DNA from 3 places in the Streptomyces sp. NPDC007084 genome. Region 3 is predicted to be linked to each of the others. Evidence: riboswitches for the same ligand, from Rfam matches in the RefSeq annotation. Region 3 holds a riboswitch; each other region holds the start of a gene.
What was found. A riboswitch is a leader RNA that binds a small molecule or an ion and turns the genes downstream of it on or off. The one in region 3 is predicted to bind cobalamin.
Positions count from the first base shown of each region.

Region 1: another riboswitch for cobalamin. It lies ahead of AB0912_RS32790 (cobalamin biosynthesis protein); the one in region 3 lies ahead of AB0912_RS06770 (CbtB-domain containing protein).
Region 2: another riboswitch for cobalamin. It lies ahead of AB0912_RS05100 (ribonucleoside-diphosphate reductase subunit alpha); the one in region 3 lies ahead of AB0912_RS06770 (CbtB-domain containing protein).

Region 1 is NZ_JBEYFY010000074.1:22,585-25,849, forward strand. Features, by position in the region: gene AB0912_RS32780 (inorganic phosphate transporter) at 1-1,022, shown strand, start outside; gene AB0912_RS32785 (hypothetical protein) at 1,043-1,261, shown strand; cobalamin riboswitch at 1,399-1,543, shown strand; gene AB0912_RS32790 (cobalamin biosynthesis protein) at 1,649-2,632, shown strand; gene AB0912_RS32795 (cobyric acid synthase) at 2,629-3,265, shown strand, end outside.
Region 2 is NZ_JBEYFY010000004.1:7,188-10,452, forward strand. Features, by position in the region: gene mctP (monocarboxylate uptake permease MctP) at 1-1,208, shown strand, start outside; cobalamin riboswitch at 1,555-1,741, shown strand; gene AB0912_RS05100 (ribonucleoside-diphosphate reductase subunit alpha) at 1,876-3,265, shown strand, end outside.
Region 3 is NZ_JBEYFY010000005.1:87,218-90,482, forward strand. Features, by position in the region: gene AB0912_RS06760 (3-hydroxybutyryl-CoA dehydrogenase) at 1-722, shown strand, start outside; gene AB0912_RS06765 (CbtA family protein) at 841-1,599, opposite strand; gene AB0912_RS06770 (CbtB-domain containing protein) at 1,622-1,843, opposite strand; cobalamin riboswitch at 1,881-2,025, opposite strand; partial or broken gene AB0912_RS06775 (3-hydroxyisobutyrate dehydrogenase) at 2,139-2,294, opposite strand; gene AB0912_RS06780 (enoyl-CoA hydratase/isomerase family protein) at 2,441-3,265, opposite strand, start outside.

The DNA of each region.
Region 1 (3,265 bases), on a different contig from region 3:
ACGAGTCCGGCATCCAGCCAGAAGTGATCTTCGCCGCCCTGGTGGGCGCGATCCTCTGGAACCTGGTGACATGGCTCGTCGGACTCCCGTCCAGCTCCTCGCACGCCCTGATGGGCGGTCTGGTCGGCGCCACCATCGCCTCGGCCGGCACCGGCGCGGTGCACGGGGACGTCCTGGTCGGCAAGGTGCTGCTGCCCGCCGTCGCCGCCCCGATCGTGGCCGGCCTGGCCGCGATGCTCGCCACCCGGCTGTCGTACCGGCTCGGCAAGAACGCCGGCGGCAAGGCCACCGAGAAGGGGTACCGCGCCGGGCAGATAGCCTCCGCGGGCCTGGTCTCGCTGGCCCACGGCACCAACGACGCCCAGAAGACGATGGGCATCATCACCCTGGCCCTGGTCGCCGGCGGCGCCGTCGCGCCCGACTCCGACCCGCCGGTCTGGGTCATCCTCTCCGCCGGTCTCGCGATCGCGCTCGGCACCTATTTGGGCGGCTGGCGCATCATCCGCACCATGGGCAAGGGCCTCACCGACCTCCAGCCGCAGCAGGGCTTCGCCGCCCAGACCAGCGCCGCGACCGTCATCCTGGCCTCCTCGCACATCGGCTTCTCCCTCTCCACCACGCACGCGGTCTCCGGCTCCGTGATGGGCGCCGGCCTCGGCCGCAAGGGCGGTGTGGTCCGCTGGTCCACCGCCACCCGGATGTTCGTCGCCTGGGCCCTCACGCTGCCCGCCGCCGCCCTGGTCGGCGCGCTCGCCGAGTGGGTCACCGGATTCGGCGCCTGGGGCACCACGCTCGTCGCCGTCTTCCTGGTCGGCTCCAGCTTCGCGATCTGGCGCCGCTCGCGCCGCGAGGTCATCGACCACACCAACGTGAACGCCGAGGAGCCCGTCGGCGTGGTCACCACGGCCATCGCCGCCGTCACCCCGCCCCCGGCCGGCACCGTGACCGAGGACCTCACGGCCACCATCCCCGCTCCCGCCGAGCCCGCGGCGACCCCGCCGGCGCCGTCCCGCGTGGCCTGAGAACCGAAGGAAGAAACAGCATGCACATCGACTGGTCGGCCCTCGGGTCCGTGTTCGGCGTCAGCCTCGGGGCCACCGTGCTCCTCGTCGGCCTCTTCACCCTCGGTGTCGCGGGCCTCGCCAAGAAGGAGTCCGCCCAGGGCGGCTCCGCCGTCGCGGCGGCCACCGGCGCCTACGTCTGCTTCGCGGCCTGCGCCGCGGCGGTCGCGTACGGCATCTCGCTCATCATGAGCAAGTAACCCGGGACGAACAGCCCCGAACGGGCCGTTGTCGGGCAGCACTTCACGGTGGGGTGCGGGACGGATCTCCGTCCCGCACCCCACCGTCGTGTGGGGCTTCGCACACTCTCCCTCCGCAGGTCAACAGCAAGTTGACGGCCGTTCTCACCGCGTGGTGGACTGCCCGGGCCAAGTACGGCGGCAGGTGAGGAAGCCGGTGCGAATCCGGCGCGGTCCCGCCACTGTCACCGGGGAGGAAACTTCCCGGGAAGCCAGGAACTCTCGCCGCCGGTCTCGTCGAACCAGGGCGCGGACACCCTGAGTGAGGACATATCGCCATGCGCGGCTGCCCGTTGCCGGACCTGTTGTGCCAGAGAGTTCTGCCGACCCCCACGGCCGGCTGACCCCGTGCGGGCCGATCGCGTCTTCGCGTACGGCGCCGCCGCCGGCCTCCTGGGCGACCTGCTGCTCGGCGATCCCCGCCGAGGGCATCCGGTCGCCGCGTTCGGGCGGGCGGCCACGGCCGTGGAGCGGACCCTGTGGCGTGACCACCGCGGGTGGGGCACGCTGCACACCCTCGTCTGCGTAGGCGGCGCCGCCGGGATCGCCGCGCTCGCCGGCCGCTGCGTGCGCCCCTCGGGGACCGCTTCCGTCGCGCTGACCGCCGCCGCCACCTGGGCCGTCGTCGGCGGGACCTCGCTCGGCCGTGAGGCGCGCGCGATCGGCGGCGCGCTCGCGGCCGGTGATCTCGACGTCGCCCAGGAGCGCCTGCCGCGTCTGTGCGGGCGCGACCCGCAGGCGCTGGACGCCGACGGCGTCGCCCGCGCGGTGGTCGAGTCCGTCGCCGAGAACACCTCCGACGCCGTGGTCGGCGCCCTGGTCTGGGGCGCCGCCGCCGGGGTGCCCGGCCTCGTCGCCTTCCGCGCCGTGAACACGCTCGACGCGATGGTCGGCCACAAGTCCCCCCGCCACCGCCGCTACGGCTGGGCCTCCGCCCGGCTCGACGACCTCGCGGGCTGGCCGGGGGCCCGGCTGACCGCCGTCCTCGCGGCCGTCGCCGGCGGCGACCCGCGCGGTGCCGTACGGGCCTGGCGCGCCGACGCCCGCAAGCACCCGAGCCCCAACGCCGGTCCGGTGGAGGCCTCCTTCGCCGGCGCGCTCGGCGTACGGCTCGGCGGCACCCTCTCGTACGCGGGCCGGGTCGAACACCGGCCGGTGCTCAACGGGGACGGGCGCGCGGTGCGGGTCGCGGACATCGAGCGGGCCGTACGGCTGTCCCGGCGCGTCGGCTGGCTGGCGCTCGGCGTCAGCGTCGCCGGACGCGTCCTGCTGTCCCGAAGGCCGGGGGCGAAGGCCGCCGCACGGCCGGTCCGAAGGGGGCGTACGGCATGAGCGGCGGACTGCTGGTCGCGGGGACCACCTCCGACGCCGGCAAGAGCGTGGTGACCGCCGGGATCTGCCGGTGGCTGGTGCGCCAGGGGGTGAAGGTCGCGCCGTTCAAGGCGCAGAACATGTCCCTGAACTCGTTCGTCACCCGGGAGGGTGCCGAGATCGGGCGCGCCCAGGCCATGCAGGCCCAGGCCGCCCGCGTGGAGCCGGCCGCGCTGATGAACCCGGTGCTGCTCAAGCCGGGCGGCGACCGCACCAGCCAGGTCGTCCTGCTGGGCAGGCCGGTCGGCGAGATGAGCGCCCGCGGCTTCTTCGGGAGACCGGGCCAGGAGCCCTCGGAGGGCGCGCCGCCGGGCGGTGACCTGCGCGGGGGCGGCCGGGAGGCACTGCTCGGGACGGTTCTCGACTGTCTGGACCGGTTGCGGGGCACGTATGACGCGGTGATCTGTGAGGGGGCCGGCAGCCCGGCCGAGATCAATCTGCGGCGCACCGACATCGTCAACATGGGGGTCGCGCGGAACGCCGGGCTGCCCGTGCTCGTCGTCGGCGACATCGACCGGGGCGGGGTGTTCGCCTCCTTCTTCGGCACGGTCGCCCTGCTCTCGCCCGAGGACCAGGCGCTCGTCGCCGGGTTCA
Region 2 (3,265 bases), on a different contig from region 3:
CCGGCATCCTCGCGACCATGCCGTACATCGCGCTCCAGCTCGTCGGCATCCAGGCCGTCCTGGACGTGATGGGGGTGGGCGGCGGCGAGAACACCAACTGGTTCGTCAAGGACCTGCCGCTGCTCATCGCCTTCGGTGTGCTGGCCGCGTACACCTACTCCTCGGGGCTGCGGGCCCCGGCGCTGATCGCGTTCGTGAAGGACACCCTGATCTACATCGTGATCGCGGTGGCCATCATCTACATCCCGATCAAGCTCGGCGGCTTCGACGAGATCTTCAAGGCGGCGGGCGACAAGTACACGGCGGCCGGGGCCGGCGGGGTCGTGCCGCCCGCGGCGGGCCAGTGGACCTACGCCACGCTCGCGCTGGGTTCGGCGCTCGCCCTGTTCATGTATCCGCACTCCATCACCGCGACGCTGTCCAGCCGCAGCCGCGAGGTGATCCGCCGCAACACGACGATCCTGCCCCTCTACTCGCTGATGCTGGGCCTGCTCGCCCTGCTCGGGTTCATGGCCATCGCGGCCGGCGTGAAGGTGCAGAACGGGCAGCTCGCCATCCCGCAGCTCTTCGAGAACATGTTCCCGGACTGGTTCGCGGGCGTGGCCTTCGCCGCCATCGGCATCGGGGCGCTCGTCCCGGCGGCCATCATGTCGATCGCCGCCGCGAACCTCTTCACCCGCAACATCTACAAGGACTTCATCAAGCCGGACGCGACCCCGAAGCAGGAGACCCGCGTCTCCAAGATCGTCTCGCTGCTGGTGAAGGTGGGCGCGCTGGTCTTCGTCCTGACGATGGACAAGACGGTCGCGATCAACTTCCAGCTGCTGGGCGGCATCTGGATTCTCCAGACCTTCCCGGCGCTGGTCGGCGGCCTGTTCACCCGCTGGTTCCACCGCTGGGCGCTGCTCGCGGGCTGGGCGGTCGGCATGGTCTACGGCACGCTCGCCGCCTACGGGGTGGCCTCGCCGACCCAGAAGCACTTCGGCGGCAGCTCGAAGGAGATCCCGGGCATCGGCGAGATCGGCTACATCGGCCTGACCGCGTTCGTCCTGAACGTGGTCGTCTCCGTCGTCCTCACCTTCGCCCTGCGCGCGTTCAAGGCCCCCGACGGCATCGACGAGACCTCGCCCGAGGACTACACCGCCGACGCGGGCGACCCCGGCGTCCAGGTGGAGCTTCCGCCGGCCACGGCGGGCGCCGGCCACTAGGGGAAACGCCTGCCCCTGCGAGAGGGCGCCCGCCTCACCGGGAGGGCGCCTCACCAGGAGGGCGCCCTGTCTCACCGGGAGGGGGATCGCCCCACCGAGAGAGGGGCAGGGCAAGGCAGCCGAGGACGGGCCGCCGGTCGCGAACCGGCGGCCCGTCGCCGTGCCCGTCCGGGGCCCTCCCCGCCCCCGGCTACTCCCCGCCCGGCCCCTCTCCCCGGCCAGTCCCCCTCGCCCCGGCCAGTCCCTCCCCCGCCGCGTCCGGGCCCCGTTCGGCGGCCGGGCCACATCCGGCCGCTCACCTACGAGTTGACCCCCCGGCACACTCCGTAGCGCTCTCCGGCACCGACACGACACAACATGTGGGGGTGCTCCCTGGGCCCGGCACAAGATGTATGCTCATGCTCGCTGTCGCCGCAGGGGAATCCGGTGCGAATCCGGAACTGTCCCGCAACGGTGTACTTGTGCGTGTTCGCGTATTGGGCGTGCCCGCGTACGTGTCAGTCCGAGGACCTGCCGACAGCGCACCCCGGCCACCCGGCCCGGGTGCCGACGACGTCCGGGCCTCGCGGAATGGGCCGGTGGACGCGGTGCGCTGGCTGCCCAGAAGCGTTTCCGTGTGCCCCCGTGCTCCCCGAAAGGCCCCGTGCCGAGCGAGGGAGAGCCCCACGTGACCATCGCGCCAGCAGATCCGGCTTCAGTGACCGAGCACCAGGCCCCGGTGGAGACCGACGGCCCCGGAGCCGCGCTGCTGCGGACCCTGACCGACCTCACCGCCGACCTCCCCGACGCCGACCCCGGCCGGGTCGCCGCCGCGGCGCTGCGCGGCCGGTCCGCCCGCGCCGACGAGGCCGAGCTGCGCGAACTGGCCACGGAGGCGGCGGCCGGACTCATCTCCGAGGACCCCGTCTACTCCCGGCTGGCCGCCCGGCTACTCACCATCAGCATCGCCGCGGAGGCCGCCTCCCAGGGCGTGACGACCTTCTCCGAGTCGGTCGCCGTCGGCCACCGCGAGGGCCTGATCGCCGACCGCACCGCCGAGTTCGTCCGGCTGCACACCGCCCGGCTCGACGCGCTGATCGACCCGGCCGGCGACGACCGCTTCGGCTACTTCGGCCTGCGGACGCTGCACAGCCGTTACCTGCTGCGCCACCCCATCACCCGCAAGGTCGTCGAGACGCCCCAGCACTTCATGCTGCGGGTCGCCTCCGGCCTCGCCGAGGACGACACGGTCCACGCCGTGGACGAAGTCTCCGCGCTCTACGGGCTCATGAGCCGGCTCGACTACCTCCCGTCCTCCCCCACGCTCTTCAACTCCGGTACGCGGCACCCCCAGATGTCGTCCTGCTACCTCCTCGACTCCCCGCTGGACGAGCTGGACTCCATCTACGACCGCTACCACCAGGTCGCCCGGCTGTCGAAGCACGCCGGCGGCATCGGTCTCTCGTACTCCCGCATCCGTTCGCGCGGTTCGCTGATCCGCGGCACCAACGGCCACTCCAACGGCATCGTCCCGTTCCTCAAGACGCTCGACGCCTCGGTCGCCGCGGTGAACCAGGGCGGCCGGCGCAAGGGCGCGGCGGCGGTGTACCTGGAGACCTGGCACTCCGACATCGAGGAGTTTCTGGAGCTGCGCGACAACACCGGTGAGGACGCCCGGCGTACGCACAACCTGAACCTCGCGCACTGGATTCCGGACGAGTTCATGCGCCGGGTGAACGAGGACGGCGTGTGGTCGCTGTTCTCCCCGGCGGACGTGCCCGAGCTGGTCGACCTGTGGGGCGACGAGTTCGACGCCGCGTACCGCAAGGCCGAGGAAGCGGGCCTCGCCAAGAAGACCATCCCGGCCCGCGATCTGTACGGCCGCATGATGCGCACCCTCGCGCAGACCGGCAACGGCTGGATGACCTTCAAGGACGCCGCCAACCGCACCGCCAACCAGACGGCGGAGCCCGGCCACACCGTCCACTCCTCGAACCTGTGCACCGAGATCCTGGAGGTCACGGACGACGGGGAGACCGCGGTCTGCAACCTGGGCTCGGTCAACCTCGGCGCGTTCG
Region 3 (3,265 bases):
CCTCGCTCGACCGTGCGGTGCGCCGGGGCAGGCTGGAACGGGAGGCGGCGCGGGAGGCGCTCGACCGGATGGTCTTCACCGGGAGTCTGGACGACCTGGCCGACCGCCAACTCGTGGTCGAGGCCGTCGTCGAGAACGCCGCCGCCAAGACCGAGGTGTTCGCCGCGCTCGACAAGATCGTCCAGGACCCGGCGGCGGTCCTCGCGACGAACACGTCCTCGCTGCCGGTGATGCGCCTGGGCATGGCCACCGGCCGCGCCGACCGGGTGGTGGGCCTGCACTTCTTCAACCCGGTCCCGGTGCTGCCGCTGGTGGAGGTGGTGGCCTCGCTGCACACGTCCGCGGACACGGTGGCCGCCGTGGAGGCCTTCGCCACCGGCACCCTCGGCAAGACGGTCGTACGCTCCCGCGACCGGGCCGGCTTCGTCGTCAACGCCCTCCTCGTCCCGTATCTGCTGGCCGCCGTCCGGATGGCGGAGTCCGGCTTCGCCACCGCGGCCGACATCGACGCCGGCATGGAGCTGGGCTGCGCCCATCCGATGGGCCCGCTCAAACTGGCGGACATGATCGGGCTCGACACGGTCGCCTCGATCGCCGAGTCCCTCTACGACGAGTTCAGGGAGCCCCTCTACGCCCCTCCCCCGCTGCTCCAGCGGATGGTCGAGGCGGGCCTGCTGGGCCGCAAGTCCGGCCGGGGGTTCCACGTGTACGGGCAGGACTGAGCGACCTGGCGGCGCGTCCCTCCTCCCGGGGGTTCGGAGGGTACGGGAACGCGAGAAGGCCCCCGGGCGGGCCCGAGAGGCCTTCTCGCGTTGCGCTTGTGTCCTGGTCCTGAAGTGATCAGTTCGCGGCCGGAACCGTCCGGCCGGAGGGGACCGCCGCGGGCTTGGGTTCCAGCAGGCGTTGGGCCAACTCACCGAAGACGAGCCCGAATCCGCCCCACAGGGCGGCCTGCATGGCGAGCGCGGAGAGCCGGAAGCGCCAGAGCAGCGTGGCGGGGAAGTCCTTGGGGACCTCGTTGATCACGGGCAGGAACTCGTACGCCAGGCCGATCACGACGGCGAAGGCGAGCACGGCGACGACCGTCGCGTTCCAGTTGCCGAGCCTCGGGGCGAGCCGCTTGCCGAGGATGGTGGCGGCGACGGCCAGCAGCACGCTGAGGACCATCATCAGGAAGTACAGGGTGGTCCGCTTGCCGATGGTGTCGGGGTCGCCGACTGACGGCGGGTTGGCCGGGTACTTCAGGAACGGCACGACGTACACGGCGAGCAGCGCGCAGCCCGAGAGCAGGAGCGCGGTCGCGCGGGCGCCGAACCGGCCGACGCGGCCGAGGGCGAAGCAGTACGCCAGGGCCGCGATGCCGCCGAAGGCGATGCCGTAGAGCAGGACGCCGGTGGCGAGGCCCGCGGTGGACTGGAGGCTGCGGGAGACGAGTTCGACCTCGTGCTCGTGCGCCGGGGCGTGCGCCTCCTCGAAGCCGATCGCGCTGTCGACGTTCGGCTCGCCGAGGAAGTAGGCCACGACCAGGGCGAGGACGCCTGCTCCGAGGCCCGCGAGCATGCCGCGGACCAGGAGGTTTCTTACCGTTGCGGAGTTCATGGGCAGGTGCTTGTCTCTCGCGTCAGTGGCAGGGGAATCCGAGCAGGTGGCGGGCGTCGTGCACCCACTCGTGGACGTCCTCGCCCGAGACGACGGAGGTGGCGCCCTGTTCGGCGCCGACGAAGTACAGCAGGACCAGCATCAGGATGCCGAAGAAGACCGCCCAGGGTGCTATCGCCTTGAGCGGCAGCTTGGCGGGAACGACGGGGGTGGTGGCTGTCGGCGGAGCGACGGTCTGCGCCATGGCAGGACCTCCTCGGGAGTTCGCGTCCCATCTCGGTGGTGCACTGGATGACGTCTACGGGTCTGACTTGCGAGGCGTCCAGCGGACTGGGGCGTCTCGTTCACAGTGGCGCGACCGTGCCGGATTCCCACCGGCTTCCGTTCTGACGTCATCGATATCGCACCGACGGTACCGCGTGACGGGTACCTGGCCAAGACCGTGCCACCTGGCGTGATCTTCCTCTCGCACCAGGTGACACGGTCCGCCGGGGCCGCGGGCACGGTCCCGGGGCAGCCGCGGTCGGCCGGCGGCGTGGTCACGCGCGCGCGGCGCCACGCTCCCTGATGGCCCGGACGACGCCGGAGAAGTCCTCGGCCGCTCCGACGCGTTCGGCGTACCGCGCGTACAACTCGGTGGCACGGAGGCGGAGTTCGGCGCGCACTCCGCCGGCGCGCGCCGCGCCGGCCGCGAGGTCGTGTCCGCGGAGGCGGTGTCCGGCCTTGACGAGGTTCGCGGCCTTGACGAGGTTCTCGGCCTTGACGGGGTTCTCGGCCTTGACGGGGTTCTCGGCCTTGGGCCCGTCCATGTGTCCGAGTCCGATGAACGCGACGGTGCGGGTCACCAGGCCCGCTCCGCGGCGGTGCTGGGTCCGGCGAGCCCGAGTTCGCGGTCCCCGAGGGGAGCGAAGAAGCGCTCGACGTCGGCGTCGGTGACCTCGGCGAGGGTGGCCGGGGACCAGTGCGGGTCGCGGTCCTTGTCGATGATCCGGGCCCGGATGCCCTCGACCAGGTCATGGGCGGACAGCAGGGCGCAGGAGACGCGGTACTCCTGGTCGAGGACGCGCTCAAGCGGCCCGAGCCGCCGGGCCCGGCGCACCGAGGCCAGGGTGGTCTTCACGGCGGTGGGCGAGTGGGCGAGCAGGGTCCCGGCCGCCTCCTTGGCAGCCGGGTCGCCTACGGCGAGCAGCCGGCGCACGATCTCCTCCACGGTGTCGGCGCGGTAGCAGGCGTCGATCCACTCACGGCGCTCCGTCAGCTCCGCGGGTGGCGGCGGCTGTACGTGCCGGGCCAGGGCTTCCCGTACCGGCAGGCCGGCGAGGTCGGCGACCAGCGCGGGGAGCGCGGCGGACGGCACGAAGTGGTCGGCGAGGCCGCACAGCAGGGCGTCGCCCGCGGTGACCGATGTGCCGGTGAGGGCGAGATGGGTGCCCAGCTCGCCGGGGGCGAGGGCAAGCAGGTAGGTGCCGCCGACGTCGGGCACGAAGCCGATGCCGGTCTCGGGCATGGCGATCCGGGACCGCTCGGTGACGACGCGGACGCTGCCGTGCGCGGAGACGCCGACGCCGCCGCCCATCACGATGCCGTCCATGAGGGCGACGTAGGGCTTGGGGTAGCGGGCGATCCGGGCGTTGAGGCGGTACTCGTCGCGCCAGAACGCGGCGGA